DNA from 3 places in the Psychromonas sp. CNPT3 genome. Region 3 is predicted to be linked to each of the others. Evidence: predicted binding sites of a transcription regulator. Region 3 holds the regulator's gene; each other region holds the start of a gene.
What was found. Region 3 encodes MetJ, which represses methionine synthesis genes. Its sites were predicted from a motif close to TAGACGTCTAGACGTCTA; they were not measured.

Region 1 (10,428 bases), 320 kb from region 3:
CAGTGATTGATACGATGCAAATAGAGGCTGATGTACAAAATAAATATTCTAAAGGGTTTATTAACTGGTTAAAGGGGCATCAATCGGAGTCTATTCGTTTAGCTAATAGCCGGGTACGTTATAATTTACCTGCATATTCACCGCACGATGCATTAACCGATGCGATAGCGACAGCTGAGTTATTGCAAGCACAAATTAAGTATCATTTTAATGAAGATACGCCGATTAAAGAGTTATGGTTATAAATTTAAATATCTAAAAAATTAAAATGAAGTCATAAAAAAAGCCAATGTAAAAATCACATTGGCTTTTTTATTATTTATAAGGGTAGCTTAAGCGCGATGTTTCTCGGTGCGCATCCCCATGATCAAACAAACACACATGATCAGTAGAAGTATGGTGAAAGGCAGACCCGTTGAAATAGTCGCAGCTTGTAAGGCTTGAACTGCATCAGCGCCACCAATCCAAAGAAGAGCGATAGCAATAGCACCTTCAATTAACGCCCAAAAAATACGTTGAGGAATAGGCGCATCTACTTTACCACCGGCGGTAATACTATCGATGACTAAAGAGCCTGAGTCTGATGAGGTGATAAAGAACACCAACACAAGAACAACGGCTAACAGTGATAAAACGTTACCATACGGTAAAGCATCAAACATTTGGAACATTGCGAGAGGCACTTCAGTAAGACCTTTGTCACCTAAAATACCCACTTTATTGATCACTTGATCAATGGCATTACCACCAAAAACGGACATCCATAAAATAGTAACACTGGTTGGAATTAGCAATACTGCACTGATAAACTCACGCACTGTGCGTCCGCGTGAGATACGTGCAATGAACATACCAACAAAAGGAGACCATGAAACCCACCATGCCCAGTAAAATACAGTCCAGCCATGCATCCAAGCTTCGTCTTCACGACCAATCGGGTTACTTAGCGGTATAATATTTTCAATATAGCCCATGACGGTTTGCGGAATAGTTCCCATCGTAACGGCAAGCGTCACCAACGCAACAAAGACAACTAATACAATAGCGAGAAGCATATTAATATTACTAATCACTTTTACGCCACCATCAATACCACGTACAACAGATACGACGGCAAGTAAGGTGACCACGATAATAATGGTGATTTGTAATGGTAAACCTGCATCAATGCCAAATACGTGATGGAACCCACTTGCGGCTTGTTGCGCTCCGAGGCCTAGAGAGGTCGCTAAGCCAAATAAAGTCGCAAGTACGGCTAGGATGTCAATACAATGTCCAGGCCATCCCCAAGTGCGATCTCCTAAGATAGGATAAAACACAGAACGCATAGAAAGAGGTAGACCTTTATTATATGCGAAGAAAGCCAGTGATAAAGCAACAACGCCATAAATAGCCCAAGGGTGTAATCCCCAATGGAACATGGTTGCACCAAGAGCAAGCGGAATAGCTTCAGGTGTATTTGCTGCGACATTTAGAGGGGTTTCAAACCACCCTGTATAATATGCAAGGGGCTCTGCAACACCCCAAAACATTAAACCAATACCCATACCGGCTGCAAATAACATGGAGAGCCAAGAAAGCGTGCTGTAATCTGCTTTCGCGTCATCGCCACCTAAGCGAATTTTCCCATAGGGAGTGACAATAAGAACCAAACAGAAGATCACAAAAATATTAGTGGCCCACATGAATAGACTGTCAAAAGTATTTATAATTTGCCATTTAAGACCATCGAGAAAGGCTTTGGATGTTTGTGGGTCAACAATTAAGACGGCGAGAAGAAAAAGGCCGATAAGACCTGCACTGATACCAAAAACAGGATTATGGACATCAAACCCCCATTTTTGAACATTATCTTGTCCAACGGTGTAATCTGTATTATCTATACTATATTTATCTTTGTTTAAACTCATTTAACCTCAGTTAGAGAAATTGTGTTCTCTTTAGTGAATTTATTGATATACCTATAATAGTTCAAGCGCGCTTCTTAGCGCTTCTTATCTCTTCTTTTAATACGTCGTATTTGTCTTTTTTAGTTAAAAACGAGCGTCACGAAGTGGGGTATAACAAATAAGATCTTAACAAAGTCTGCCCTTATTTGCAGATAAATATATTAAACGGTGACTTTCTATTGTTTAATCTAGAGAATGTCATCGTGTTTTTCTCGTTGTTTCTTCCTCTTTTTTTCAATTTATTGACGTGTTCCTGTCTGCTTTTAAAATAAAAATAAACTTTTTCAGTTTGCCTGCATTCGTTTGTCGACTTAAAGCCTCTTAGCTTGCTGTTTTGGGCTTGTATAGGGTGTATTTAGATGCTTTTAACACGTTGATTTGTAAGGGTGGTTTTTTTTGGATTTTTATATATTAGAATGCTAGTCTGCGGGTTATGCCAACAGAGGATAGCGTATGTTACAGAGCAATAAAATATTTGAAAATATTAGTTTTACTGAGCAAGATTTAGAGGGAAAATGTTTTGAATCTTGTCATTTTTACGGCTGTGATTTTAGCCATGCAAATTTACGAGATGCGCAATTTATTCACTGTAAATTTTTGGAATCGGGTTCAGATCTGGGTTGTAAATTTGAATATAGTGATTTACGTGAGGCAAGTTTTAAACACTGCCAACTATCGATGGCAAACTTTTATGGGGCAAATTGTTTTGGGGTTGAATTTCGAGATTGCGACTTAAAAGGCGCTAACTTTTTAAAAACGAGATTTGTTAATCAGATCAGCCACAGTGCATACTTTTGCTCTGCTTATATTACGGGTTGTAATTTATCTTATGCCAATTTTTCTAATCAATGCATGGAGAAGTGCGATCTTTTTGAAAATCGTTGGCTAGGAGCAAATTTGCAAGGCGCTTCTTTTAAAGGTTCTGATTTAAGCCGTAGCGAGTTTTCTGCAGAGAGTTGGGGTGTTTTTAATCTACAAGATTGTGACATTCGTTATTCTGATCTTTATTCGTTAGATCCGCGCCGTGTTAACCTCTCTGGCGTTAAAATATGTGCTTGGCAACAAGAGCAATTATTATCACCTTTAGGCCTTATAATCTATCCCGATTAAGGAGCTATCGCATCATTTGGCTAACTGTGAAACAAAGCATCATATACCTATGATCATTCTAACGGATAAATGCATTTTTAAGTATCATGGGTATAGGTATATTGCCAGAAGCGATATCGTTTAAGTTATGATTACTGTATATTGCAGTGCTTCGTGCATCATAAGGTAGCTTATGCAACATAAAAAAGCGCTGTATTTACAAGAAATGGGTATAACCCGTTGGCTATTACGTAATGGACAAGGTTTTACGTATTTACAAACTAAATTACCGCTTGTATTAAGTACTTGCCAGTTATTAATTATTTGTGCTGAGCAGGATCGTGTTGCGCCTTTATTAATGAATATATTAAAGGCTTTTAATATTAAAGCAGAACAAGTGTATTACTGCACTATGTCTGAATTCTTGCAATTAAAAGCAGATCTTCCCGCACTTATTTGGTCTACGCTGGGCGCTATAGATGAAAACATTACCGGCTCTCATGTTTTGACCTCTCCTCCACTCTCGCAGTTATGCCTTGATGCTAATAAGAAAAAACAATTATGGAAACAATACTGTGACGCAACCGCCTGATGTGACCATTGTGCCGATGGGACTCAATGATATTGCATGTGTAACAAAAATTGAAAAATCAGCACATTCACACCCTTGGTCAGAAAAACTCTTTTTAAGTAATTTTGGAAAGCGCTATTTTAATCATCTACTCATCGATAAGGATCGCGTCATTGGTTATTATGTTGCAAGCTCCGTTGCCGGAGAAGTGACGCTGATGAATATTGTGATAGCGAGTGATGAGCAAGGTAAAGGTTTTGGTAAATTACTTTTACAATCATTATTAGATTTTTCTAGATCTAAAAACGAGCAAGAAATTTGGCTTGAAGTACGCGTATCAAATACGACGGCATGGCGATTATACGAACAACTCGGATTTGTCGAAGTTGGCCGGCGCCATGATTATTATCCACTGCAAAAAGGTCGTGAAGATGCGATCATTATGTGTTGCCACCTTTAAGTTGGAAAAAAAATGCTTTCTAAAAATCAGTTAAAACTCATTAAAAGTTTGGAACAAAAAAAACAACGTAAAAAACAAGGGTTGTTTATTGTCCAGGGTGAAAAGAATGTCGCTGAGTTATTGCGATCTGATTTTGTCATTGAACAAGTTTTTGCAACGTCGACTTATATTAATAAAAACAATACACTTTTATCTACGCATCAGCTTGTGCCCTTATGCACAGAAGTCAGCAGCGATGAATTAAAAAAAATGGGAACGTTGCTCTCTAATAATAGTGTGCTGGTGGTTGCTAAGTGTAAAACGGCAACACTGCCAACGATCGCATCTCAAGAATTAATTCTCGTCTTAGATCAAGTGGGAGATCCCGGAAATTTAGGCACTATCATCCGCGTTGCTGATTGGTATGGGGTTAAAAATATAGTATGTAGTCCAGATTGTGCCGATTTTTATAACCCGAAAGTGATTGCCGCTAGCATGGGATCTTTTGCGCGTATTAATGTAAGTCACACGCCTCTCGTTGAGTATTTAGCCATTCAGGAGAAACCTATTTTTGGTGCTTATCTTGAGGGCAGTAATTTACACCAATGCGCGCTCCCTAAAAGTGCTTTTATTGTGATGGGCAGTGAGTCGCATGGTATTTCTGATGAGCTTGAACATTTAATCTCAGATAAGATCACGATCCCTAATTTTGGCGCCGCCGAGTCGTTAAATGTCGCCATGGCAACAGGGATAATTTTAGATAACTTTAAGCGTTAATTTACTTTGACACTTTCGGCAATGATATTGACTGCCTTTTAATATTTTATTATGCCGGCGCACGGTTAATTTGTGCTCTGTGCATAAGCAATGATATAAAAACAACTTCCCTTGTACATCTTCAATATTAAGAGAATGTGTCGTTTTTGCTTGGAGCGAAAAAACACTGCGCATTATTTTTTGCCACTCTTTACCATGCGGTCGCACTTTTCCATAAACGGCAAAAGTAATAAGGTGCGCGACTTCATGCGCTACAATTTGGTGAATAAACTCATTTTTATTTTGGCGGTATAAGATCGGATTAAAACGGATCATATTACGTTGTAGATGGGCTGTCGCTGCGGCTTTACCTCGTTGATCAAATTGGTAGATCGGGCGTTTAAAAGGGCGATCAAAAAAGCACTCAGCTTCGATGAAACAATCTTCACCTTTATGCATAAGTGCTTTTTTATCTTCTTCTGTGGGCATTCTTTAAATTAGAATGCGTCAGATTTTAATGTTTCTACTTTATCTAAAGCTTCCCAAGGGAACTCTTCACGGCCAAAGTGACCGTATGCAGCGGTAGATAGATAAATTGGCTGGATAAGATCTAACATTTTAATCAGACCGTAAGGGCGTAGATCAAAATGTTTACGGATAAGCTCAATAATAAGATCTTTACTTACCTTTTCTGTGCCGAAAGTTTCAACACTGATAGATGTCGGCTCCGCAACACCAATCGCATAAGAGATTTGGATCTCACAACGATCAGCAAGGCCAGCTGCCACTAAGTTTTTAGCAACATAACGTGCAGCATAAGCCGCACTACGATCCACTTTAGAAGGATCTTTACCAGAGAATGCACCACCACCGTGACGCGCTGTGCCACCGTAGGTATCAACAATGATTTTACGACCCGTTAAGCCACAATCGCCAACAGGGCCACCGATAACAAAACGACCGGTAGGATTAATGAAGTATTTAGTGTGCTTGGATAGCAATTCAGCAGGTAATACGGGTTTGATGATCTCTTCCATGACGGCTTCAACAAGATCTTTATGGGCGATATCTTCAGAATGTTGCGTTGAAAGTACAACTGCATCAATTCCAACAATTACGCCATTTTCATAAGCAAAAGTAACTTGGCTTTTTGCATCGGGACGTAACCAGCCTAGCTTGCCACTTTTACGTACTTCAGCTTGCTGCTTTACTAAGCGATGTGCATAAGTAATAGGAGCTGGCATGTACACTTCAGTTTCATTAGTGGCATAACCGAACATTAAACCTTGATCGCCCGCACCTTGCTCATAGGGATCATCACGATCCACACCTTGGTTGATATCCGGAGATTGTTTACCTATTACATTTAAGACCGCGCAAGAATCGGCATCAAAGCCCATTTCTGAACTGGTGTAACCGATGTCACGTATGGTCTTGCGGGTGATTTCTTCGATATCAACCCATGCATCCGTGGTGATTTCGCCACCGACCATAACCATACCTGTTTTGACGTAAGTTTCACATGCTACGCGCGCTTTTTTATCTTGTTTTAAAATTGCATCCAATACCGCATCAGAAATTTGATCGGCGATTTTATCTGGATGGCCTTCAGATACAGACTCTGAAGTGAATAAGTCACGTGACATGTGAACTCCTCGAATAGTGAACTAAAATAGATTTAGATGTTCTTACATCTAGACGGCTATAGTACATCTGTTAGATAAAAAAAACACCTTATAATTATAGCGCAAAGCTTAATTGAATTTATTTTGTTTAGAATTTTAAATAAAATAATATATACTTTAGCGCTTTAGTTCTTTATCCCGAATTTTATTGTGGAGATTTCCTTGCGTATACAAATAGAAGCCTTTTTTCAGTTTATTAATAACCTCCCCAGAAAACATTTTTTTGCCTTGATTTTATTGTTTGTGTTTTTATTGGTGATCGCCTTTTTACCGAGTCAACAGCAAAAATCTAAACATATTAAACGTATTTTAACATTATCTTCAGAGCATGGTAATAGTGCATCCGTTGAGCCACTATCAGCGATAGCAGATGAATTTGGTATGCGTTTTGCAAATAAAGAGGGTGATAGAAAAGTAGATGTTGAAATTGTAGCTGGCGATACCGTCAGTGAAATATTTCAGCGAGAAGGCCTCTCTGCTGCGTTATTGCAAGAATTGCTCGATGTGGATCAAAAATATTTACGTTTAGGTAATCTATTGCCTGGACAAAAATTAAAAATGTTAATGAATGCTGAAAATAAATTATTAGTATTAAAAGTTATCATTGATAGAGCCAGTACACTGACTTTCACGCTTAAAGGTGACGAATATGTTTCATTATTAGAAACAAAGAAAGGCGTTTGGTCACACAGTTTATATAAAGGCATTATTTCTGGCAGTTTCTACATTAATGCTAAACACGCAGGTTTATCGGCGGGTCAAATACAGCAAATTTCAAATGCGCTCGAAGAAAAAATCAATTTTAATCGACAACTTCGTGCCGGTGATAGTTTTAAAGTTTTAGTCGCAAAAAATTATATTGATGGCACATACAGTTTTGACAGTGAAGTATTAGCGGTATTGATTAAAACACGATCTAAAACCTACACTGCCTTTTTAAGTGAAGATGGTCGTTATTATGATGAAGATGGTCTAGGTTTGAGTAAAGCCTATCGACGACTACCCGTTAATGGACACCCACGTATTAGTTCACCTTTTAATCTAAGACGTTTACATCCTATTACGAAAAGAGTGAGCCCGCATTTAGGGACTGATTTTGCAGTTGTAGTAGGGACAAGGGTCTATTCTATCGGTGACGGCATTGTCTTACGTGCGGGTTATCACCCGGCTGCAGGAAATTATATCGTTATTAAAAACAGCCGTAAATATACCACGCGTTTTTTACACTTAAGTAAAATATTAGTACGCAGAGGTCAGCGTGTAGAGATGGGCGATTTAATTGCCAAGTCGGGTAATACTGGGCGCTCAACAGGGCCTCATTTGCATTATGAATTTCATATTAATGGTCGCGCTGTTAATGCGATGAAAGTAAATCTACCTTTATCTAAGAGTGTACTTAGAAAAGATAAAAAAGCATTTAATAAGCGTCGCGATGGTTTTCTAAATGAGATCAAGGAAGCCTGATTTTTAATAAGGATCACACTATATTTAAGCGTCTCTATTTATGTGCAAAGAGGACAAGATTAGTGTGCAGGAGAAGAAGCTTTATCTTATACCCATGATAATCGCTAACACGCGCTCAAATATTGCCTTATAAGCGTCTTAGGAGAACCTGAGGTCGCATATGAGGTAACATGGTATATAAACTAATAAAGCCTCTATTTAATGAAATATAAAGGAATATAAAATGTTATTAGGTAGTGATGCATACGATGCATGTATAGGTTATTTTGCAGATAATTTAAACCTTTTTGAAACCAACAGTGGCCCTCGTGCAGATATTATGGTGGCGGAAGTGGTAGAAACTCAGGTCGTCGATTTATTGCAGGTATTTTGCGCGCAACAAGTGAATTTAAGTAAGCAAGATCGTTTAGATGTTGTTGCTGAAGGAGATCAGTTTATTGACGATTTAGAGCAGATTTTGGGACGTGCTTGGGGGCAACTTGCCAGCGAGCAACAGGTTGAATTTATTGTTGAATATTTTTTATTAATAAAAAACAGTTTAGATTCAGAAGCCGCTATATTAAGTGCGCTTAAGTTACAAAAAAATATAGAGTGATAATGTAAAAGAGAATAATATAGATTATTCTCTTTTACATCGCATCATTATTATACAAGGGTGTTATGTAACATTAAAACTTCGAGAAGTTGATCTTCTCGTTCAAAGCGCTCTTCCATTTTTTGACCGAGTTCTGATAAGTCGTCATCAAAGTCGAGTAATGCTATTTCAGTTGCATTCTCAGCATATTTGTCATTAAAATTAAGGGCGGTATCCGTGGTGGTGGTGATGCGAGAATATAGCTCTTGTGCAATTTTAAGATTTTGTTCTCCATCGAGCTTACATTGCAAGATAATTTGTTCATAAATACCAAAATGACCTGTTGATGTATAATCCAATAGGGTTTGACAAAAATTTGTTATTTCTTTTTGGCTAGGCAGTTCTTGTTTTTTTTGTTGCTCAGTAGAGGTACCGACAAGCTTACAATATAAAACAACCAATTGTTGACGGTTTGCAAGCCAACCATCTATAACGTTCAGTGTCCCACCCCATTCTGCTTTTACTTTTTCAATGTTACGTAACATGTCATCTCCAGTATTATTGTTTTTATTTATATCAAAACTATATAAAAAAAGTGAAGTCGTCAACTTGAATTTGAGTTTAAGGGGGATATTGATGTATAACTGTGAGCTAAGCAAAATCATTAACCAGAAGGATCATAAATGAGCGATGCATTAAATGTAATGGGTGCAAAAAATAAGGCGTGGTGGTTTATTATCGCGCATAAAAAAATAATTTTGCAAGAGTTAGATGAGTCTATTCCTTATGGCGATGCAACTGAATTGTCTTTACCGGCCTCGATGCTCCGTTCTAAAATAAAGATTGGTGAGTATCAGTCCCATCCTTGCTATTTGATAGTCGCATCTGATGCCAGTACGTTTAAATGTGGTAGCTACCAAAATGCCCGTATTTTACTCGGTAAAATTGATGAGACGTTATTTAATATGCTGGGGCGGGCTTTACAAGTTGCATTGTTTTATCAAACGCATCAGTACTGCGGGCAGTGTGGTGAAAAGATGCAACGTGTGGAATGGGAAATTGCTTGTCATTGTAGCGCCTGCGCGCATCGTTGTTACCCGCGTATTTCACCTTGTATTATTGTCGCAATTCGCAAAGATAAAGAGATATTACTGGCCTTACATCAACGCCATTATCAAAGTAATGAAGAAATATATACCGTGTTAGCTGGATTCGTGGAAGCCGGTGAAACTCTCGAAGAGTGCCTGCAACGCGAAGTTTATGAAGAAGTTGGTATTAAGGTAAAAAATATTCGTTATGTACGCAGTCAGCCTTGGCCGTTTCCACACTCCTTGATGATGGCGTATATCGCGGATCATGATTCTGGTGAGATTTGCGTTGATGAAGATGAAATATATAGCGCAGCTTGGTACGCCATAGATAATCTACCTGCTTTGCCAAATAAAGGCACGGTTGCAAGAGAATTAATTAACCAAGTATTGGCAGAGTGTGACTCTTTTTAATATTTAAGTTAGCATATGCACAAATCGAATCGATGGGATAAAAAAAGCATGACAGAATTAAAGAATGATCGTTATATTCGCGCTTTATTAAAGCAAGAAGTAGATAAAACGCCGGTATGGATGATGCGCCAAGCAGGGCGCTATTTACCTGAGTATAAAGCGCTCCGCGCACAAGCAGGGGACTTTATGTCGCTTTGCCGTAATGCAGATTTAGCGTGTGAAGTGACCATGCAACCCTTACGTCGATTTGATCTTGATGCTGCTATCTTATTCTCAGATATTTTAACTATCCCGGATGCAATGGGTCTTGGGCTTTATTTTGAAACCGGTGAAGGTCCAAAATTTGAACGTCCGATCAGTTGTAAAAAAGATGTCGATAATTTGATCATGCCTGATCCT
Region 2 (10,428 bases), 1.4 Mb from region 3:
GCTGCTATTATTGATGGTTTCAACGTTAAATTTATTGATGCCGAGTCGTTATTTATTGCTCAGTCAAATATCATTACTCTTAGGCGTCTGTTTTTTTAGTGGTAGTTTATATTTATATGTGTTGATGGGAACAAAAATCGTTGCCATGATAACCCCACTTGGTGGGCTATTATTGATTTGTGCGTGGTTATTTGCCGCCTTATCTTTTATTACAAAGAGTAAAAAATGTTAGGTATTTTATTATATTGTCGTCCCGGTTTCGAAAATGATTGTGCGAATGAAGTTCAAGATAAAGCAAGTGCACTTGATGTTTTTGGGTTTATTAAAACGCAACGCCAGAGTGGCTATGTATTTTATCAATGTTATAACCCAGAAGATGTTTTAGAGCTTGCTAACGGTCTTGATTATTCACAGTTGATTTTTGCTCGTCAAATGATCGTGATAAAAACGTTAATTAAAGACTTACCGCTTGAAGATCGTATCACGCCTATTTTAGAGGTGACGCGCGATTTACCGATGGGAGGGGATTTATACGTAGAAACGCCAGAAGGGGACGAAACAAAACCTCTACTGACTTTTTGTCGTAAATTTACCGTGCCATTACGCCAAGCATTAAAAAAACAAAAGAGCTTAACTGCCAAAGAAAACCGTAAAAAAATATGTTATCACTTATGCTTTTTAGATAATCAATCAGCTTATATTGGTTATTCTTTAGTGGGTAACCGTAATGAGCAATATATGGGCATTATGCGCTTACGTTTCCCAAGTGAAGCGCCGAGCCGCTCTACATTGAAACTCGAAGAAGCAGTGCATACTTTTTTAACAGCAGAAGAGCGTGAAGAGCGCTTTACATCGGGTATGCGTGCGGTTGATTTAGGCGCTTGTCCTGGAGGCTGGACTTATCAATTAGTACGTCAAGGTATGTTTGTAAGCTGTGTTGATAATGGTGCTATGGCGCAAGCATTAATGGACAGTGGGCAAGTCACCCATTATATGGAAGACGGTTTTAAATTTGAACCTGATCGTAAAAATATTTATTGGTTAGTTTGCGATATGATTGAGAAACCTAAGCGGGTGGCACAATTAATAGCAAAATGGTTGGTTGAAGGCTGGTGTAAAGAAACAATCTTTAACTTAAAGCTACCGATGAAAAAGCGTTACCAAGAAGCGCAACAAGATATTAAATTGATCACCGACCAGCTTGAAGAAGCAGGCCTTCAATATCAGTTACAAGCGAAACATTTGTATCATGATAGAGAAGAGATCACTGTCCACATTAGTGTGTTAGGTAATGTATGGGGCAAAAAAGTAGGGCCAGATGAATAATACCAAAGGAACTAAAAAGGTTACCCGTCTTGCTTGTTGAAATTATCCCTACCTGCGTTGTGAGTTTTGAAGTGAGAACAACTATCTCCTACAACTCACGCCTTGCTAGTGTTAATTTTTCCTGCGCAATACATGGAAGCTATATTAATTCCTTTGGTATAACCTTCCCTTATGATGAACTAATAAAAAGCCAGTGTTAAACACTGGCTTTTTTGTGTGTGTTTCTAAATTAAACTTTTATTACCAGCCTTTTACCACACCATTTTTAAAGATTTTAAGGGCACCTTGGTACACCTCTTCAGATTGATATGCCTTAACAAACGTTTGTACGTTGACGGCGTTAACATTGTCGGTACGTGCCACTATCAAGTTAACATAAGGTGATTTTTTATCTTCAACAAATAAACCATCTTTTTCGGGTGAAAGATTAATGCTACTTGCGTAAGTGGTATTGATAATAGCGAGCGCAACATCATCGAGTGAACGTGGTAGTTGGGCGGCTTCAAGCTCTACTATTTTTAAGTTTTTAGGATTCTCAACAATATCGAGAACCGTCGCACTTAAATCACTACCATCTTTTAAGCGAATAAGACCTTGTTGCTCAAGTAAAATCAATGAGCGGCCTAAGTTTGTTGGATCACTTGGTACTGCCACTTGTGCACCATCTTCAAGTTGATCTAATGATTTTATGGTATTTGAATAGCCTGCAATCGGGTATACAAAGGTATTGCCAGCAATACTAAATTTATAATCACGATCTTTAATTTGTTGATCTAAATAAGGCTTATGTTGAAAGACATTGATATCAACAGAGCCTTCATCAAGGGCCGCATTGGGCGTGATATAATCTGAAAAAGTAATAAGGTTTACTTCTAAGCCATATTTCTCTTTAGCCACTTTTGCTGCAATTTCAGCAACTTGCGCCTCAGAGCCTGCAATAACTGCAACATTTATCTTATTATTATCAACCACTTCTTCTTTTTTATCGTTACATCCGGTTAAGGCAATGCATGAGGCCAGACCGACAACGCTTAAAATGTGTTTAATGTTTAATGTCATATGATGTTCCTTTTGTATTAACTAAGAGTGTTTAACGATGATCTACGCGTTTAACAAGATGATCGCCAATCGATTGAATTATTTGAACTAAGATAACCAGCATGACGACGGTGATAAACATAACCGTGCCATCAAAACGCTGATAACCATAACGAATACCGACATCGCCTAAGCCACCGCCACCGACGGTACCTGCCATTGCAGAGTAACCAACGAGTGTAACTAAGGTGATAATACCCGCATTAATAATGCCCGGTAGTGCTTCTGGCAATAATACTTTAATGATAATTTGCAACGGGGATGCGCCCATTGCTTGGGCCGCTTCAACTAAACCGTTCGGAACTTCTAATAAGGCACCTTCGACAAGACGGGCAATAAAAGGGATCGCGCCAATGGTTAAGGGGACGATGGCGGCAGCTGTGCCAATGGAGCTACCCACGATAAACCGAGTAAAGGGAATAATAGCCACTAACAAAATAATAAAAGGAATAGAGCGCCCAATATTAACAACAATGCCTAAAACTCTATTTAAAATGCTGTTTTCAAGTAAGCCATTTTTTTTGCTTATGTGCAGAAGAACGCCTAAGGGAATGCCGATAGCAAAACCGATAAGGCCTGAAGAGAACACCATATTTAAGGTTTGTCCGAGGGCCTCTATTAACAGTTGTATCATGCGGGTGTTATTTTCCCACCATTGTATAATTAAATTAAACGACATATCCTAACACCTCGACTTCTATTTTTTGCTCTTTTAAAAAGGTAATTGCTTCTTTGGTTGCCTCTGGGCTACCGAAGACTTCAGCCAGCATTAAGCCAAATTTTAATCCACCGACATAATCCATGTTTGAGCTTAATATGCTGATATCAATATTAAATTTTCTTGCTAATTGGCTTATTATCGGCGCATCTACGGAGTTGCCCGTAAACTCTAAACGTAAAAGAGGGTAACTATTTTGCACAGGGCTTGCATGTAAACGCGCTTGGTAATCTTCTGGAATGGTTAAATCGAGAGTAGAGCGTATAAAGTCTCGGGCTAATTCAGTTTTGGGATGCGCAAAAATATCACCCACCTTGCCACTCTCAACCAATTTTCCATCACCAATAATAGCGACTTCGCTACAGATCCCTTTAACAACGGCCATTTCATGGGTGATCAGTAAAATGGTCAGGTTTAATGTTTTATTTATTTTGCGCAGTAAGTTTAAAATAGAAAGTGTACTGGCAGGATCAAGGGCACTGGTGGCTTCGTCACACAACAAGACTTTAGGATCTGATGCCAATGCGCGCGCAATCGCCACACGTTGTTTTTGTCCACCACTTAAATTAGCAGGGTAGGTGTCTTTCTTATCGGTTAAGCCAACAAGATCGAGTAAGGTATTTACTTTGAGTTGTATGCTTTTTTTATCGACCCCTGCGAGTTCCAGCGGTAAGGCGATATTGGCAAAAACACTGCGAGATGACAGTAAATTAAAGTGTTGGAAAATCATACCAATTTTACGACGCGCCAAAGTAAGATCGCGAGCCGATAGCGTTGTTAAATCGATACCATCAACAATCACAGCACCTGTCGTGGGGCGCTCTAATAGATTAACACAACGGATCAAGGTACTTTTCCCTGCACCCGATGCGCCGATCACACCAAAAATGCTTCCCTGTGCAATATTTAGATTAATATCTTGCAAGGCTGGGATCTGTTTTTCCCCTTGATAAAATATTTTATTTACGTTTTGAATTTTTATCATTATCTACTCTAAAAATTATTTATAGGTACTTGAATAGACATTAAGACATCTAGACGGCTAAGTCAATAGTTAAACTGTGATCTAAGTAAGCGAGGTAAAAGTAAAGAGTACCTTATTTGTTTTCATACACAGAATAAACTGAGCTTATCTACGCAGCACCCACAGAGAGTACTAAATAAACATTTAATAGTGTTTATTTGTTTTGTATCGCACTTTATTTTATAGATGAGAAAAATAGATCGCGATGCTTAAATTACACGGCCATTTAACTGCAATAAAAAAGCAACAACCTATGTGTAGAGAGGGTTTGCGTCGTTATCGGCACAAGTGGCAGATGAAAACTCATCGCTAGTTGAGATATAATAGTACATATACTTTTGAAGGTTACTTATTCGTCATATTTTTATCGATTTGAGCAGAGGCTATCGTCTTTTATTATTTGAATTGATAATTATTATTGTCTCTTTTTTTGAATATCAGCCTTATATTTATGTATAACGCATCAAGTAATAATGGAAACAGCCGATAAATTTTTAAAAGGAGGTTTTATGAGTCAGCATTTAATCACTCAATTTATTCAGCCCCCCGCGGTTTTTAAATCAATAAATGGGGAAAAATTAGTTAATCATAAAATGAAAAAATATAAAGCCTCAAAACAGGAGAACAATAGTTCACCTGAAGATGTGGCCGAAAGCGTGCATTTGTTAAAAAAGATAAATGTAAAGCAAGAGACTGAGTCAAGCGAGCAGCAAAGCAACGCGAAAGATGAAAACAAAGGTTCAAGTGTCGATGTGTCGGTTTAATTTTCGCAGATGACGATGTGATGCTTTTTCGGGTATTTTTTGGGGAATAGGATGCTTTTCTGCGTGTAAATGCTTAAACGCTAAAATAGGGTGCCAAAGCAACATTCTCGGGCCTGCATAGCGCATGATAGTGCGCGCCTGCTCGCGTTGCTCTTTTTTATAACAATGAATAGGGCATTTATTACAGGTGGGTTTATTTTGCCCGTAGGGGCATCTATCTAACTTTTCGTTCGCATAGCTTAAAAAGGCTTGGCACTCTGCACACGTCTCTTTTGCCGGGTGTTTGTTGTGACAATAAATATTAACCATCGCACGTATCGTTTTAAATTCAACACCTAATCTACCGGGCAATTTTATCATCGTATATTCTTCTTATTAATTTGTATTAACTCACGTAGAATACAGCTAATTATTAGTCCAGCAAGAGCGATATAAATTGATTTCATCTTTTTTTTCAACACGTGGTCCTCTCAGTAAAAAATTAACGCATTATATTACACGTGACGCGCAAGTAGAAATGGCGGAAGCTGTTGTCTGCGCTATTGATAAAAAAGAACAATTATTGGTCGAGGCTGAAACCGGTACCGGAAAGACCTTTGCCTACCTTGCGCCTGCCTTACTCTCATATAATAAAAACAATGACGCCTCTATTATCATATCAACAGGCAGTAAAGCCCTACAAGAGCAGTTATATTTAAAAGATTTACCGCTTTTAATAGAAACTACGGGATTTACTGGCTCGGTAAGCTTATTAAAAGGGCGCAGTAACTATCTTTGCCGAGAACGCTTTAATCGTTTTATATTAGAGAGCCAACGAAAAGAGAAAGCCTTACAGATAACCTTAGTTAAAATAAAAAATTGGTCGCTTAAAACCAAAATGGGCGATATCTCTGAAATTGATTTTTTAGCAGAAGATGCGTTTATATTATCTGCTATTACCAGCAACAATGATAATTGCCTTGGGCGAGAGTGCCCATGTTTTGATGATTGCTTTATTGTTAATGCCAGAAAAAAAGCGATGCAGGCTGATTTATTGGTGATAAATCACCATCTTTTCTTTGCAGATCTTGCGGTCAAAGAGACCGGTTTTGGGGAGCTTATTCCTGAGGCAAGCGTGTATATTTTTGATGAAGCGCATCAATTACCCGATATCGCCAGCGTCTATTTTGGAGAGTCTCTCTCCACGCGTCAATTAATCGATTTAGCCAAAGATATTGATTTTGTGTATCGCATGGAGCTACGAGAAGCTAAACAGATGGCGAAAGCCGCTGACCAATTACGTGTTTCAGCGCTTGATTTTCGCCTTGCGTTTGCGATGGATAAAGGCACCGGAAGTTGGCGAGAAAAATCCAAACAACGGGTCATGCAATTACATGTTCAACGCTTATTACAGGTGATGCAGTTTTTAAATTCGGTGTTATTAGAGCGTCTTGGAAAAAGTGAGTTATTAGATCATTGTTTTGAACGTTTAGCGACGTTCACGCTATTATTTAAAAAGTTAAATGAAGTCAATAGCAGCGGTTTTAGCTATTGGTTTGATTGCTCTGCGCAGCATGTCACCTTAAATATTACGCCTCTTAGTGTGGCGAAACGTTTTCAGGAAGAATGTGAGAAAAAAAATGCAGCGTGGATTTTCACGTCGGCCACTCTTTCCGTGCAAGGAAAATTCCACCATTTTATGGATTTGTTGGGTTTACAAAAGAGTAAAGCACTGCAATTAAATAGCCCGTTTAATTATGCGGAGCAAACATTATTTGTGGTGCCTCGCTTATTCCCTGAGCCGGGAACGCCAGGTTTAGCCAATATTCTTGTAGATGAACTCTCCCCGGTGATAAGGGCCAGTAAAGGTCGGTGTTTCTTTCTTTGTACGAGTCATGCCATGATGAATCAGCTGGCGATAGGGTTTCGACAAACCTTAACTTTGCCTGTATTATTACAAGGCGAAAAAAGCAAACAAGCCTTATTAAAGGAGTTTGTTGAGCATGGTAATGCCTTACTGGTTGCGACCAGTAGTTTTTGGGAAGGTGTGGATGTTCGCGGGCAAACGTTATCGTGCGTGATCATTGATAAACTGCCGTTTAGCTCTCCTGAAGAGCCCTTATTAAAAGCCCGTATTGAAGATGCGTTATTAAAAGGTAAAGATCCCTTTTTTGATGTGCAACTACCGCAAGCGGTGATAGCCTTTAAGCAGGGGATTGGCCGTCTTATTCGCGCTGAGCAAGATAAAGGTGTATTAATTGTGTGTGATAATCGTTTAGTGACGCGAAAATATGGGGATCTGTTTCTAAATAGTTTACCCGCGATGCCACGTACACGTACGCTACAAAATGCGATTGATTTTTTAAAAAATATAGATTAAAAAGAAGAAACAGGTTAAATATGACTAAAACATTAAAAGTGTTATGTGTTGATACATCAACAGAAGCATGCTCAGTTGCATTACTTATTAAAAATGAAAATGAAAAGATAATTAGCGATCATTTTATGCTCGCACCACGTGAACATACACGTAAAATATTGCCGACCATTGAATTGATATTGACCCAAGCAAACGTCGCGTTAAGTGACATTGACGTCATTGCTTATGGACGTGGCCCAGGTAGTTTTACCGGCGTGAGAATTGGCATCAGTATTGCACAAGGTTTAGCATTCGGTATAGATAAAAAGATGTTGGGCGTATCAACACTACAAGCGATGGCGCAGCAAGCCTATGATGTTGAACAAATAACGGAAGTCTATGCTGCTATCGATGCGCGCATGGGAGAAGTTTATTTTGGTCATTACAAATATGATGGCGAATTAATGACATTGGTTGATGTTGAACAAGTGATCAAACCGTCAGATTTAGGTGCGCTAACATTAAGCTTAGAGACACATATTTGCAGAGTGGGTACGGGGTGGCAAGCTTATCCTGAATTAGAGACCTATTTTTCAAATTTAAAAATACTGGATATTGAATTTCCCTCCGCTCGCTATATGTTAAAGCAAGTTGAAAAAGGCATTGAGATGCAGGAAACGCAGTTACCAGAAAATGCATTACCGGTTTATCTTCGTGATAAAGTCACGTGGAAAAAACTACCCGGTAGAGAATAAAACGAGATAGGCCAATAGGGGGCGCGACGCAATGAACGTAATTAATCCGACAACGACGCTGTTTAAACCGCTAAAGTCGCAGCCTAGTCATGACGTAAAAAAAGCCACGCCTGCGATGCAGAGCGAGCTTGCGCCTGTTGCTAAAAAAACCCCTTCTGCAACGTTTTCAATGGTTCTCTCCGAAAAACAAAAAGACACACTGCACCAAAGTCTTGGTTATGATAAGCCCGGTCATAAGCAGAAAGGTGCGGTAAATGCTTATCTACAAATCGCCTCACAACAAAAACGCGATGAGATAATGGAAAGCATGGGTTTTCATTTTGTGGTGTAAATTGGGTTGTTGAGCTTTATTTTTTACCCCCCCTTTAAAGTGTAAGGAAGGCAAATGCCTCGGTTCATTATCTTTTTTTTCTTCTTATGTAGTTCTTATAGCTTTGCCATTGAAAAGTTATCTCCTTCTTTAAATGATAGACAACTCGATGTACTCGGCGCTCTTATTTGGGAGAACGAGGGTAGTCAAAAAATAAAAAACCTTACCCATTGGAACGTCGGAGAAGCGTTTCCATCATTAGGTATTGGTCATTTTATTTGGTATCCAAGTGCGCAAAAAGGTCCCTTTAAAGAGCAATTTCCCGCGTTATTAAATTATTTTAAAGCGCAAGGTGTGCAATTACCCCTTTGGCTGACAACCGCGAAATATGCCCCCTGGAAAACCCGCGAACAATTTTATGCTCAATTTGAGCAAAGCCAATTAGAGGAACTGCGCACTTTATTAAGTACGCATATCCGCTTGCAAGCAGCCTTCATTGCGCAGCGTTTAACAACCAGTATTCCCGACATTGTGCATAGTGCAACACCTGCCGAGCAGTTACGTATAAAAGAGAATGTACAACAACTGATGAAATCACCGCAAGGGGTATTTGCATTGTTAGATTACGTTAACTTTAAAGGTGAAGGCCTTGTTATTAGTGAGTCCTATCAAGGACAAGCTTGGGGACTTAAGCAGGTGTTATTAACAATGCCCATGCACTATCAAAATGCATTGCGTGCTTTTTCATATAGCGCTGATGAAGTATTAACACGGCGCGTGAAAAATGCGCCCAAGGATGAATCGCGTTGGTTAAAAGGCTGGCGAGTCCGTATTCACGCCTATCAAACTCTGCTTATTGCTTCATCTGAAGAGCAATAAGCGTTACAATAAATACACTCTACTCCATTCATTCAAATAAGGTTTTTATTATGTTTTATTGCATTTTGCGCCATTTTCTATTTATGCTATCACCCGAAAAAGCCCATGAGCTTTCGATTAAACAGTTAAAATTAACACATGGCACTTTATTAGATATCTTTTACCGTCAAAAAGTACAACAACGTCCTGTCACGGTAATGGGTTTAACCTTTCCCAACTCTTTAGGACTTGCAGCCGGATTAGATAAAAACGGCGAATGTATTGATGCTTTTGGATCGATGGGTTTTGGGCATGTAGAAGTAGGGACCGTGACGCCAGTAGCGCAAGAGGGTAATGCCAAGCCTCGTTTGTTTAGAGTATTAGAATCAGAGGGTATTATTAACCGCATGGGATTTAATAATCACGGCGTAGATCAGCTGATCAGCAAAATTAAAGAGAGTAGTTATAAAGGTATCATCGGTATTAATATTGGTAAAAATCGCGCCACACCCGTCGAAGAAGGTAAAAATGATTATCTTATCTGTATGGATAAGATCTATCAGTATGCAGGCTATATTGCGGTTAATATTTCATCACCAAACACACCGGGACTACGCTCTTTACAGTATGGCGATGCATTAGATGATTTACTTTTGGCCCTTAAAGAGCGCCAAGGTGAATTGCATAAAAAACATAATAAATACGTACCTTTAGCATTAAAAGTAGCGCCTGACTTAAGTGATGCAGAGATAGAGTCAATTGCAGCATCATTGTTAAAACATAAAATTGATGGTTTGATTGCCACGAATACTACATTAGACAGACAGATGATCCAAGGCATGTCACATGCGGGTGAAACCGGTGGTTTAAGTGGACGTCCATTACAAAGTAAAAGTACTGAAGTTATCAAGAAATTTGCACTGCATTTAAAAGGTGAGATCCCAATCATTGGTGTCGGTGGTATTGATAGCGTGATCGCTGCCAAAGAGAAGATAAATGCGGGAGCAAGTTTGGTACAAATTTACAGTGGTTTTATTTACCATGGACCAAAATTAGTGAAAGATATTGTCAACAATATTTAACGCGACAGCGTGTTGTTCAGGCTCTTTTATCAGTGTCTGAACTTTTAATTTTAAAAGATTTAAAGAGCAGTAAAGGTTAGTTATGATTTATTTACCGCAAGCGGATTGGCAATGGAGTATTGATCCGCAAGATAATAGCGTTAGTGTTTTAATGG
Region 3 (10,428 bases):
ACTATAACGGTACGGATCCTTGCTAAGTAAACGGATAGCAAGTGCCCTTTTACCCGCAATGCGTCCTTTACCTACAATAATGTAGTCATAGCTATCTAGGCCCGCTTGATAATTAAAATGCGCAATCTGAGCAAAAACACTCTTATCAATACGTGCTTCTAATGTATAAGGTTGACGACCTTGCTCAAAATAACTGATCTGCTTACTAGACTGTAAAGTTTCACGGATAGCACCATTTAGATAACGGACATACGCAAGCTCTTCACCATCGATCACCCCATGCAAAAGTTGCATCGATTCAACTTTATTTTGTACATTAGTAAAATACAAAATTTCATAATTTTTATCAGCGTACGCTTGTTGCATTTGCTGTAAATACACAATTGCCGTTTTGGCCTTGGATTTTTTATCTTTCGCCACAACAGGCTCAACATTACCTTGTGCAAAGACACTTGTTGTCAAAAACAAAAAAGCCCAAGCAATGCAAAGCGCGTCTCTCAATTTTTTCATCAGCTAAGCATACTCACATTAAGGGTAAATTTGAGGTTCTATTTGTATTTGTAATTGATGATCTTTTAATAATGCCTCTAAATGTTCATTACGCTCTTGAACCATCTCTTTCGAAATGCGAGGCTCAGCCATTAAACTCACCGGACTTGCTGATCCACCAAAAGGTACGGTACTTAATATTTCTAAACCCGTATCAGTTTCTGTATTGGTTTGAGATGTCATAAAGCTCGTTAGGACCACAACCCCTGCCACCGAGGCTGCAATGGCATACTGCCCAAAACGTTTTGTAAATTTTAATACATTATTTTTCTTTGGCGTCGGCAAGCTCTCAGGCGTCATATCCACCCAATCACCTTGGCTCTTTATCTGCTCTAAAACCTGCGCACTGATATCTATATCGAGTAAAATATCAGGCGTCTCTGCGCGCATAATATCCCCAATTAAATGATATCGAGAAAAAGTATCTTGCTGCTCAGTATTTTGCAGTAAAGAATCTAATGTCTTTTGATTATCTAACTCATTATCTATTAAGGCAGATAGCTGTTCATTACGTTCATTCATAATCATTCCAACTAAGCTTCTAATAAAGGTTGTAATTGCTTATCGATCGCTTCTCGCGCTCTAAAAATACGCGAACGAACCGTTCCTATTGGGCAATTTTCAATTTGTGCAATATTCTCATAGCTCATTCCTTCCAGCTCTCTTAGTGTGATAGCAGCCTTAAGTTCGCTAGGTAACTGCGCTATCGCATTTAATATCACTGTTTTTATTTCTTCTGAGCGCAATAGCGCTTCCGGAGAAGAAATATCACGCAACGCATCCGACCCATCATAATGATCGGCCTCAAGTGCATCGATATCCGAAAGAGGAGGACGCCTACTTTGACTGGTTAAATAGTTTTTCGCGGTATTCACCGTGATCCGATATAACCAAGTATAAAAGGCACTTTCCCCTCTAAATGATGGCAGTGCTTTATAGACTTTAATAAACACTTCCTGCACAACATCAGGTATATCGCCACTATTACGAATATAACGCGTTAATATATTAGCGATCCTATTTTGATATTTTCTAACCAACAATGTGAAAGCAAGCTGCTCTCCACCTTGAATTCGCTGGATTAATTGAAGATCTAAATCACGCTCACTCATCGAGCTTCTCTACCTATTATTGATGTGAGCCTAATTTGGCATTCACTATTATGACCCGAATTATAAAAGAAAGTTCCAAACCATTTTTAAATAAATGAATTTTTAGATAAACTACCTGTTCATATTTCCTTCCATGCAGAGCATATAGTGTCATGAATAAAAGTAAACCCAGAATAGATCAACAACATCATTGTGATGTTCTTATCATTGGTGCGGGTGCAGCGGGATTATCACTTGCATTAAAATTAGCTAAACACGCAAAAGTTAACGTCTTAAGTAAAGGTAAGCTAGCAGAAGGCTCTACCTATTATGCACAAGGCGGTATAGCGGCTGTTTTTTCTGAAACAGATAAAGTGGATCACCATGTTAATGACACTTTAATTGCGGGCGCAGGTTTATGTGATGAAGACGCAGTGCGATTTACGCTTAGTAATGCCAAAGAAAGTATCGAATGGCTTATTGATACCGGTGTAGAATTTGATACCGAAGTCGATGCGAACGGTAAAACGCAATATCACCTCACTAAAGAAGGCGGACATTCACATCGCCGTATATTACACAGCGCAGACGCGACCGGTAAAGAAGTAGAAAATACACTGCTGAGCGCAGTAAAAGAACATAAAAACATTACCTTAATGGAAGGCTACAACGCCATTGACCTGATCACCAGTCGTAAATTAAAACTACCTGCAAACCGAGTGCTAGGTGCCTATGTTTGGAACCGCTCTGCGGAGTGCGTTGAAACTATCCAAGCAAGTTTTGTTGCACTAGCAACAGGCGGTGCAAGTAAAGTATATCAATATACCAGTAATCCGGATGTATCAAGTGGCGACGGTATTGCGCTCGCATGGCGTAGTGGTTGCCGCGTCGCGAATATGGAATTTAATCAATTTCATCCCACTTGTTTATTTCACGCGGACGCAAAAAACTTTTTACTGACCGAAGCTTTACGCGGAGAAGGTGCCTTACTACTACGCCCTGACGGCACGCGGTTTATGCCTGATTTCGATGAACGTGGAGAGCTTGCGCCTCGCGATATTGTTGCTCGTGCGATTGATTTTGAAATGAAACGTCTGGGCGCCGATTGTATGTATTTAGATATCAGCCATAAGCCCAAAGAATTTATTGTGAAGCATTTCCCGACTATTTATCGTCGCTGTTTATTACTTGGTATCGATATTGCTCACCAACCCATGCCAATTGTCCCTGCGGCACACTACACTTGTGGTGGTGTTATGATCGATCATAATGGTCAAACAGATGTCGATGGCTTATATGCCATTGGTGAAGTGACTTATACCGGATTACACGGTGCAAATCGCCTGGCATCAAATTCACTTTTAGAGTGTATTGTTTATGCGCATGCTTGTGCAAAAGACATTATTAATCGCTTAACTTTTTGTAATAAACGCAAAAAAGTCAACATTCCAATCTGGGATGAGAGTCAAGTAACCAACTCAGATGAAGAGGTAGTGATCCAACATAACTGGCATGAACTGCGTTTATTTATGTGGGATTACGTGGGGATTGTGCGTACTGATAAACGCTTAGAGCGCGCCAAACACAGAGTACAAATGTTGCAACGAGAAATTAATGAGTATTATAGTAACTTTAAAGTGGGTAATAACTTACTAGAACTAAGAAACTTAGTACAAGTGGCTGAGCTTATCATCCGTAGTGCAACCGCGCGTAAAGAAAGTCGTGGCTTACATTACAATCTAGATCATCCTAATTTATTAAAGGATCCTAAACCCACCATTTTAACCCCCGTTGAAAAAGAAACACTTTAAACTTGGTGCTCACTATTGATTAGTCGCGCCAATAGATGATATTCGGGAGGGCTCAACGCATCCCGATAAATCAATATTGAATAAGAGGTTCTTTTTTGCAGTAAATGCTTATTTGGCTGCAAATGTAACACTAAGAAAAAACGATTATAATAAGAAGACGTTTTAATTTTTCCAACCCACGCGATCCCTTGCTCATCTCTTATCTTTAAATCGCCATCATCACTTAATTGTAATTGATAATGACGATGTGCGACCCTTTTGGCGTCTTGCAACGCCCATAAAAACAACAACAAATATAATGGCACATTAAACCAAGACAAGTCTGTATGACTAATAAGCACTAGAATGATTAAGAGGTACAGACCAAAAACACAACACCCCGCATATAACGAGGGCTGTACCCTTATGTTATGCTTTAACGCGCTGCAAGATGACATGGATCATATCAGCAAGATCTGGGTCGACACATTTATCATGGCCCATAAACCACGCAAAAAGATCCGGATCTTCATGCGTTAACAAGCGTTGGAAAGTAAGTTGCTGCGAATATTTTAAATCATCAAACGCTTCTTTAACAAAGGGCATAAATAAAACGTCTAGCTCCAACATACCTCGACGACAAGCCCATAATAAACGTGATTTATTGATCTCTTCCTGCATTTTGATTGCCTTTTAAAATAAGATATCTATATATCATAGCAACAAAAATTTATTAACAACAAGTACTGACAAATCACCTTGTGAGCGATACCATTATAAAAAGATATAATCACAGTATATGAGGCACAAATGCTTAAACTTAATCAATTAGATAATATTAGTCAATTAGCTGATCTTGTTATATGCCCCCTAGATAGCTGGGATGTTATCGCAGTACAAGGTGAGGATAGGATCTCGTTTTTACAGGGACAATTAACCTGTGATATCAATAGCCTAAAGATAGGAGAACAGACATTAGCCGCACAATGCACACCCCAAGGCAAAGTCTGTAGTTTATTTCATGTCATTTTATTAGAAGACAGAGTGCTTTTTCTACAACCTAGCTCAGTAACCGAAAAACAACTTACCGCCTTACAAAAATACGCTGCGTTTTCAAAAGTAAAAATTCATAAAGATAGTGAATATCAAGCGATTACATTATTAGGTGAAAAATCTAGTGATTTCATTAGCCAAGAGTTAACAACAGAAAACATATCAAAATCTGGGCTATTACTGCCTAATGGTATGCATATAAGTAAACAACTGACCCCTTCTCTGCGCTATTTATTAGTGCTTAAAAAGGAACAAGGCAGTGCGCTCTTGAAACAATTAGAAGATAAAGCAACCTACCATGACGATAGCTTATGGAATGCCATGAATATTGCAGCCGGTATGGCTTTTATTGAAGAGATAAACAGCGAAAAATTTATACCGCAAATGTTAAATCTTCAAGCGCTCGATGGCATAAGCTTCACCAAAGGGTGTTATATTGGTCAAGAAACAATAGCACGCGCTAAATATAGAGGTGCGAATAAACGTGCGTTATTTATTTTAAGTGGGCACGCAAGTTGTGCACCTAAAGCGGGTGATACGCTGCAACTTCTACTTAATAATCAATGGAAGCGTATCGGTAGTGTGATTTCGGCTTGCCAATATGGCGATGCACATATTGAGGTGCTGGCCGTTTTACCAAAAGATAGCCAAGCTGATGATATATATCAAATAAAAGAAATTGAAGGATCTACATTATATCTCGTCGCCCTGCCTTACCCATTAGATAATTAAACACCAAAGTCTCGTTGTATAGGGCCATGTTTCTCTCTTTATAAGTAACATGGCCAAAGATCCTGCATATTTAGCTTATTTCCCAGCCATTGCAAATAGTGTTATCATGCTCACACTTTATACAACCGCTATAGGTCTAATGATTGAATCCTGAAATTAAAAGATTACGTGATAAAGCTGATCAATTTAATCGCTTACGGATCCAATCTGCACAAGTCTTAATGACCGAAAATGAGTACAACGTATTTCAAACCTTTCCTATTTTACTACATTATAACCAAGTCAATTTACCCGGTTATATTAATAGCGATGTACCCATTGGCATTTGCCAATTCCAGATCACTGCCAAACAAACTCAACTTCTCTCACAATTTTTAAACGTCGATAAACTCTACAAAACGTCTCAAAGTTGTGACATTCTCGGCTTATATGCCATGGGAAGTACTTCTTCAATCGGCCAATGCTCACACAGTGATTTTGATATATGGATCTGTTATCCCCATCAAATTGACAGCAGACGCATTCAATTATTAAATGAAAAAGCAACCTTGATCACGGCATGGGCTGAGACGTTTAATGTTGAATTAAACTTTTTCTTAATTCCAGATAATAAGTTTAGAGTTAAAAATAATGCGGGAATGAACAGTGATTCTTGTGGCTCTTCACAGCATATGTTGCTGCTAGATGAATTTTATCGCACCGCTCTGCGCGTCGCTGGTAAACGTATATTATGGCCTCTTATTCCGATCGATCACGAAAAAAACTATAATGAATACGTAGAAAATCTATATAAAAACAAAGAGTTGAATGAAAATGATTGGCTCGATCTCGGTGGCTTTTACCGTATACCAGCAGAAGAGTATTTTGGCGCAACCCTTTGGCAACTTTATAAAGGGATTGATACACCTTATAAAGCCGTTTTAAAAACCATTCTCATGGAAGCTTATTCTTCTGAATATCCAAATACTGAACTGGTTGCCATGTCATATAAACGATGCTTTCAAAATCAAGCGCATTATGACGAAAGACTAGATCCGTATTGTTTAATGCTAGAAAAAGTAACACATTACTTGATAAAAATAGATGACTTAAAACGTTTAGATGTCGTCAGGGCTTGTTTTTACCTTAAAACCGAAGAAAATTTATCGACACCTTGCCATAACAATAATACAGCATGGCGACGCACCATATTAAACCGCTTTATCAATCAGTGGCAGTGGGATGAAAATCAGATCCTTGATTTAGATAACCACCTTAATTGGAAAGTGTGCGCCGTAGAAAAAGCGCAAAATGTATTACTTGATGCCTTAATGATAAGTTATCGAAAATTACACAGCTTTGCACGTCGTAATAATATCTCTGAATCCATCAGCGTTGAAGATCTCGGGATATTATCTCGCAAACTCTATGCCGCGCATGAAAAACTTCCCGGTAAAATAGATCTGATCAATGCCAATGGCAGACATAATTTAAGCGAGCCTGATCTTAGTTTTATTCAAGTACCCGAAAACAGAAAAAGTAATAATGCTCCCGGTTGGTACTTGTATAACAGCTCTCTCGATAACCACAGTTTAATCAACACGCCTCTTTTAATGCATAGCCAGTATTTATCTAAATTAATTGCTTGGTGTCATTTTAATGGTTTATATAAAAAACAAACACAATTGTATTTATATAATCAAGGCTCAGATCTTATGGATGCAAAACTCAACCAATTTATGGATGATCTGCACTCAATATTCCCTTTGCGCATTGCAAAAGCAACCAATAAAGCATTAACCCAGCCGTGTGAAATCAAGCACTTAGCTATATTTTTAAATGTCGAAAAAGATCCAACTCAGCATTGGCAAGACACCACCGAAAGTAACAATGACGAAATAGGCAATGTACTATCTTATGGCATCAATGATGAATGCTTGATCGGTAGTATCGATTTAATTTATCGAAACTCTTGGAACGAAGTCCGTACCTTGCACTTTAATAGTAATTATTCCGTTGTTGAAGCACTAAACACCTTGCTCGGGAAAATGCATCAAGATGCAAAACAGCCTGAAAAAATAGAAATATTTAGTTACAGTCGGCACTTTAAAAAACAACTTAGCGATACTTTTTTAACGAAACTACAAGAATTTATACAATTACGTCTAACGACTACCTCGCGCAAATCATTACAAACATTATGGACAGGTGGCAAGAAATTTGGATTCTACTTTGAGCGTACGGGCGTTTCACTACAACATTTAGAAAGCTCGGTTGATATCTACAGCCATATTTCTGAGAAAAAAGTGTCTTCTAGTGCCATTAATTTAAGAAATACACATTTTGAACAAACCGTAGAAATGATTGAATCACATCTTAGTGAAGGCTTGATCCAATTCTTTTTTGAAAATCACGAACATGGTTTTAATGTTTACATTGCCAATGTCGATAATGAAATAGAAACATTTCAACATTTCTCTGGTAATAAAGATGATTTAGTTAAAAGCGTCAATCGTTTTTACGCATCGAACCGCACTCAAAGTGATAATACGAACAATACAATCAACTTCAGTTTACCGCAATTTTATGATATTCAATTAGAAGCACAAGAAGGACTATCATTACGCTCTTTTAAAGGGGCAATAAAAAACCAATAAGAGACTGATATATTGTATATATGTAACATTTTAGCGAAAACAGACACAGACTTCTAGAAGTCTATTTGCCATCATTACCAACAACAGCTAAAATACCCTTCTAAAATTATTGATTTAAGTGAATAGGATATTTTCATGTCTAAAGATTGGAACGGTGAATATATCAGCCCATATGCTGAGCACGGGAAAAAAAGTGAACAAGTAAAAAAGATCACAGTTTCTATCCCCACCAAAGTATTACAAATTTTAACTGATGAACGTACGCGTCGACAAATTAACAATTTACGCCATGCCACTAATAGTGAATTGCTTTGTGAAGCTTTTTTACATGCTTATACGGGTCAACCCTTGCCTGATGATGACGATTTAGATAAAAACAAAGAAGTATAAGATAGAGCCTCTTTACTCACAGGGGCCTCTGTATTTCCCTCTTCTGCTTTTTCTTCAATATAAAAAGAATCCCTCATATACTTTTTCATCCTAAGTACAACCCTGCGTTGTGAGTTTTGAAGTGAGAACAACTATCTCCTACAACTCACGCCTTGATAGTGTTAATTTTTCCGGCGCAATACATGAAAACTTAATTAATTCCTTTGGTATAACAAAAAAGCCCCTTATTGACGCGCAACAAGGGGCTTTTTAAAAATAAAAACAAATTAGATATTAATCTTCTTTATTCATATGCACATCCATTTGTGGATATGGGATCTCAATTTCAGCTTCATCTAACGCATTTTTAATCGCTTCCATTAACGCAAAGCGTGCAGGCCAGTAATCGCCACTTTTTACCCAAGGACGAACCACTAAATTAACACTAGAATCTGCTAGCTCAGCAACCGCTATTTGTGGTTGTGGAGATTTTAAAATTAATTCATTAGCCTTAACAACGGCTTCTAATACCGCTTTCGTTTTCGCTAAATCCGCATTGTAACTAACCCCAATCGTAAGATCGATACGGCGGGTTGGCTTGCGAGAGTAATTCACAATGTTGCCACCTAAAATCGCTGAATTAGGTACAACAACAAATTTATTGTCCACTGTTATCAATGTGGTTGCAAAAATTTGCACTGACTCAACGCTACCTGCAACGCCCGCAGCTTCAATATATTCGCCAGCCTTAAAAGGACGTAACATGATAATAAGCACGCCGGATGCAAAGTTTGAAAGTGATCCTTGTAATGCCAAACCAATCGCTAAGCCTGCAGCACCAATGATCGCAATGAAGGACGTAGTTTGTACACCGATACGACCTAATGCAGCAATCACCACAAAGGCGACAATCACATATTTCACCATGTGTGCAACAAAATCAACGATCGTGCTGTCTAATTTACGCTTAGTCATGATTTTATTTAACGTATTAGAAATCATACTCGCGGCCATCATACCAATGACAATAGTGGCAATCGCGGCAACAATATTAAATCCATACTCAATTAATAAACCTTGATTGTTATTAACCCAATCAAAACTTTTATCTACAACATTGATGCCATCAACAAGTTTATCTACTACAACCTCTTTTGTTGCATCAACCGCTTCTATTACAATTTTCCCATCTGACATATTTATACCCTTATTTAGCTTTGTTTTAGTTGGTTATAAAAGAATGACCACTGAACTTTAAAGTTTTGAGTCGGTTTTTGTTTAAATTGACTGCGTACAAATTGATGCATGCGCCCTTCTACATAAGCCAATAACATATTCGCTAATACAGCTTCATCCATTTGTAGTTTAGCACCATCTAACATCGGTTTTTCTCGTAAAATCTGTTTTATTTGAGACTCTAACTTTTGAAAAACATGTTCAATACGCGCTTGTAAACGTTCGTTCTCACCTTGGAGAGCATCCCCCGTTAATAAGCGACTGATACCAGGATTTTGCTCTGCAAATCCCAATAAGAAATGCATAATGTGTTCAATACGAGTAAAGGTTTGCTTTTGTTGATCTTTAATAATATTGATCTGAGTAAAAATAGTTGATTCAATAAAATCGATTAAGCCTTCAAACATGCGCGCTTTACTTGGAAAGTGCCGATATAGCGCAGCTTCAGATACACCCACTTGTTTTGCAAGCTTTGCAGTCGTAATACGTTGTCCCGGTTTCCCTTCCAGCATTTCAGCAAGGGCACGTAAAATGTCATCCTTGCGATTTATCTTTTTTTTCACTGTTGTTGTAACCATGTTCACCAATTCCCTCTGTTATAGCTTACCCGTATGCCCAAAACCACCTTCACCTCTGTCTGTCTGGGTAAAGCTTTCTACCACATCAAACGAGACCTGTACTACGGGTAGAAAAACTAATTGAGCAAGGCGCTCACCCGGTACAAGTGTAAAAGATGTCTGACTCCGATTCCAACAAGATACCATTAAAGGGCCATGATAATCCGAATCAATCAGCCCAACCAAATTACCCAGCACAATACCATGTTTATGACCTAAACCCGAACGTGGTAAAATTGTTGCGGCCAAAGTGGGATCGGCAATATGGATAGCAATACCCGTTGCAATCAGTTTTGTTTCTCCTGGTGCAAGGATTAAAGGCTCGTCAATACAGGCACATAAATCCACTCCCGCT

Region 1: the regulator MetJ is predicted to act here: its motif matches at 6,492-6,509, upstream of metK (methionine adenosyltransferase).
Region 2: the regulator MetJ is predicted to act here: its motif matches at 4,170-4,187, upstream of metN (methionine ABC transporter ATP-binding protein MetN).

The regions. Positions count from the first base shown of each region.
Region 1 covers NC_020802.1:420,219-430,646, forward strand. Annotated here, with positions in the region: gene PCNPT3_RS01890 (3'-5' exonuclease) at 1-245, shown strand, start outside; gene PCNPT3_RS01895 (BCCT family transporter) at 333-1,910, opposite strand; gene PCNPT3_RS01900 (Qnr family pentapeptide repeat protein) at 2,403-3,059, shown strand; gene PCNPT3_RS01905 (DNA polymerase III subunit psi) at 3,232-3,630, shown strand; gene rimI (ribosomal protein S18-alanine N-acetyltransferase) at 3,614-4,069, shown strand; gene PCNPT3_RS01915 (TrmH family RNA methyltransferase) at 4,082-4,825, shown strand; gene PCNPT3_RS01920 (SprT family zinc-dependent metalloprotease) at 4,805-5,263, opposite strand; gene metK (methionine adenosyltransferase) at 5,302-6,450, opposite strand; gene PCNPT3_RS01930 (peptidoglycan DD-metalloendopeptidase family protein) at 6,652-7,953, shown strand; gene PCNPT3_RS01935 (DUF3802 family protein) at 8,177-8,548, shown strand; gene rsd (sigma D regulator) at 8,599-9,072, opposite strand; gene nudC (NAD(+) diphosphatase) at 9,211-10,029, shown strand; gene hemE (uroporphyrinogen decarboxylase) at 10,078-10,428, shown strand, end outside.
Region 2 covers NC_020802.1:1,763,700-1,774,127, reverse strand. Annotated here, with positions in the region: gene PCNPT3_RS07720 (DUF423 domain-containing protein) at 1-232, shown strand, start outside; gene rlmM (23S rRNA (cytidine(2498)-2'-O)-methyltransferase RlmM) at 226-1,326, shown strand; gene PCNPT3_RS07710 (MetQ/NlpA family lipoprotein) at 1,567-2,385, opposite strand; gene PCNPT3_RS07705 (methionine ABC transporter permease) at 2,417-3,103, opposite strand; gene metN (methionine ABC transporter ATP-binding protein MetN) at 3,093-4,127, opposite strand; gene PCNPT3_RS07695 (hypothetical protein) at 4,676-4,930, shown strand; gene PCNPT3_RS07690 (nitrous oxide-stimulated promoter family protein) at 4,907-5,290, opposite strand; gene PCNPT3_RS07685 (ATP-dependent DNA helicase) at 5,367-7,289, shown strand; gene tsaB (tRNA (adenosine(37)-N6)-threonylcarbamoyltransferase complex dimerization subunit type 1 TsaB) at 7,310-8,023, shown strand; gene PCNPT3_RS07675 (hypothetical protein) at 8,055-8,354, shown strand; gene PCNPT3_RS07670 (hypothetical protein) at 8,409-9,212, shown strand; gene pyrD (quinone-dependent dihydroorotate dehydrogenase) at 9,263-10,273, shown strand; gene PCNPT3_RS07660 (cell division protein ZapC domain-containing protein) at 10,356-10,428, shown strand, end outside.
Region 3 covers NC_020802.1:96,282-106,709, reverse strand. Annotated here, with positions in the region: gene PCNPT3_RS00490 (MucB/RseB C-terminal domain-containing protein) at 1-510, opposite strand, end outside; gene PCNPT3_RS00485 (sigma-E factor negative regulatory protein) at 529-1,071, opposite strand; gene rpoE (RNA polymerase sigma factor RpoE) at 1,083-1,661, opposite strand; gene nadB (L-aspartate oxidase) at 1,814-3,451, shown strand; gene PCNPT3_RS00470 (protein YgfX) at 3,448-3,888, opposite strand; gene PCNPT3_RS00465 (FAD assembly factor SdhE) at 3,860-4,111, opposite strand; gene ygfZ (tRNA-modifying protein YgfZ) at 4,241-5,215, shown strand; gene PCNPT3_RS00455 (class I adenylate cyclase) at 5,359-7,851, shown strand; gene metJ (met regulon transcriptional regulator MetJ) at 7,987-8,241, shown strand; gene mscS (small-conductance mechanosensitive channel MscS) at 8,515-9,417, opposite strand; gene slmA (nucleoid occlusion factor SlmA) at 9,432-10,034, opposite strand; gene dut (dUTP diphosphatase) at 10,053-10,428, opposite strand, start outside.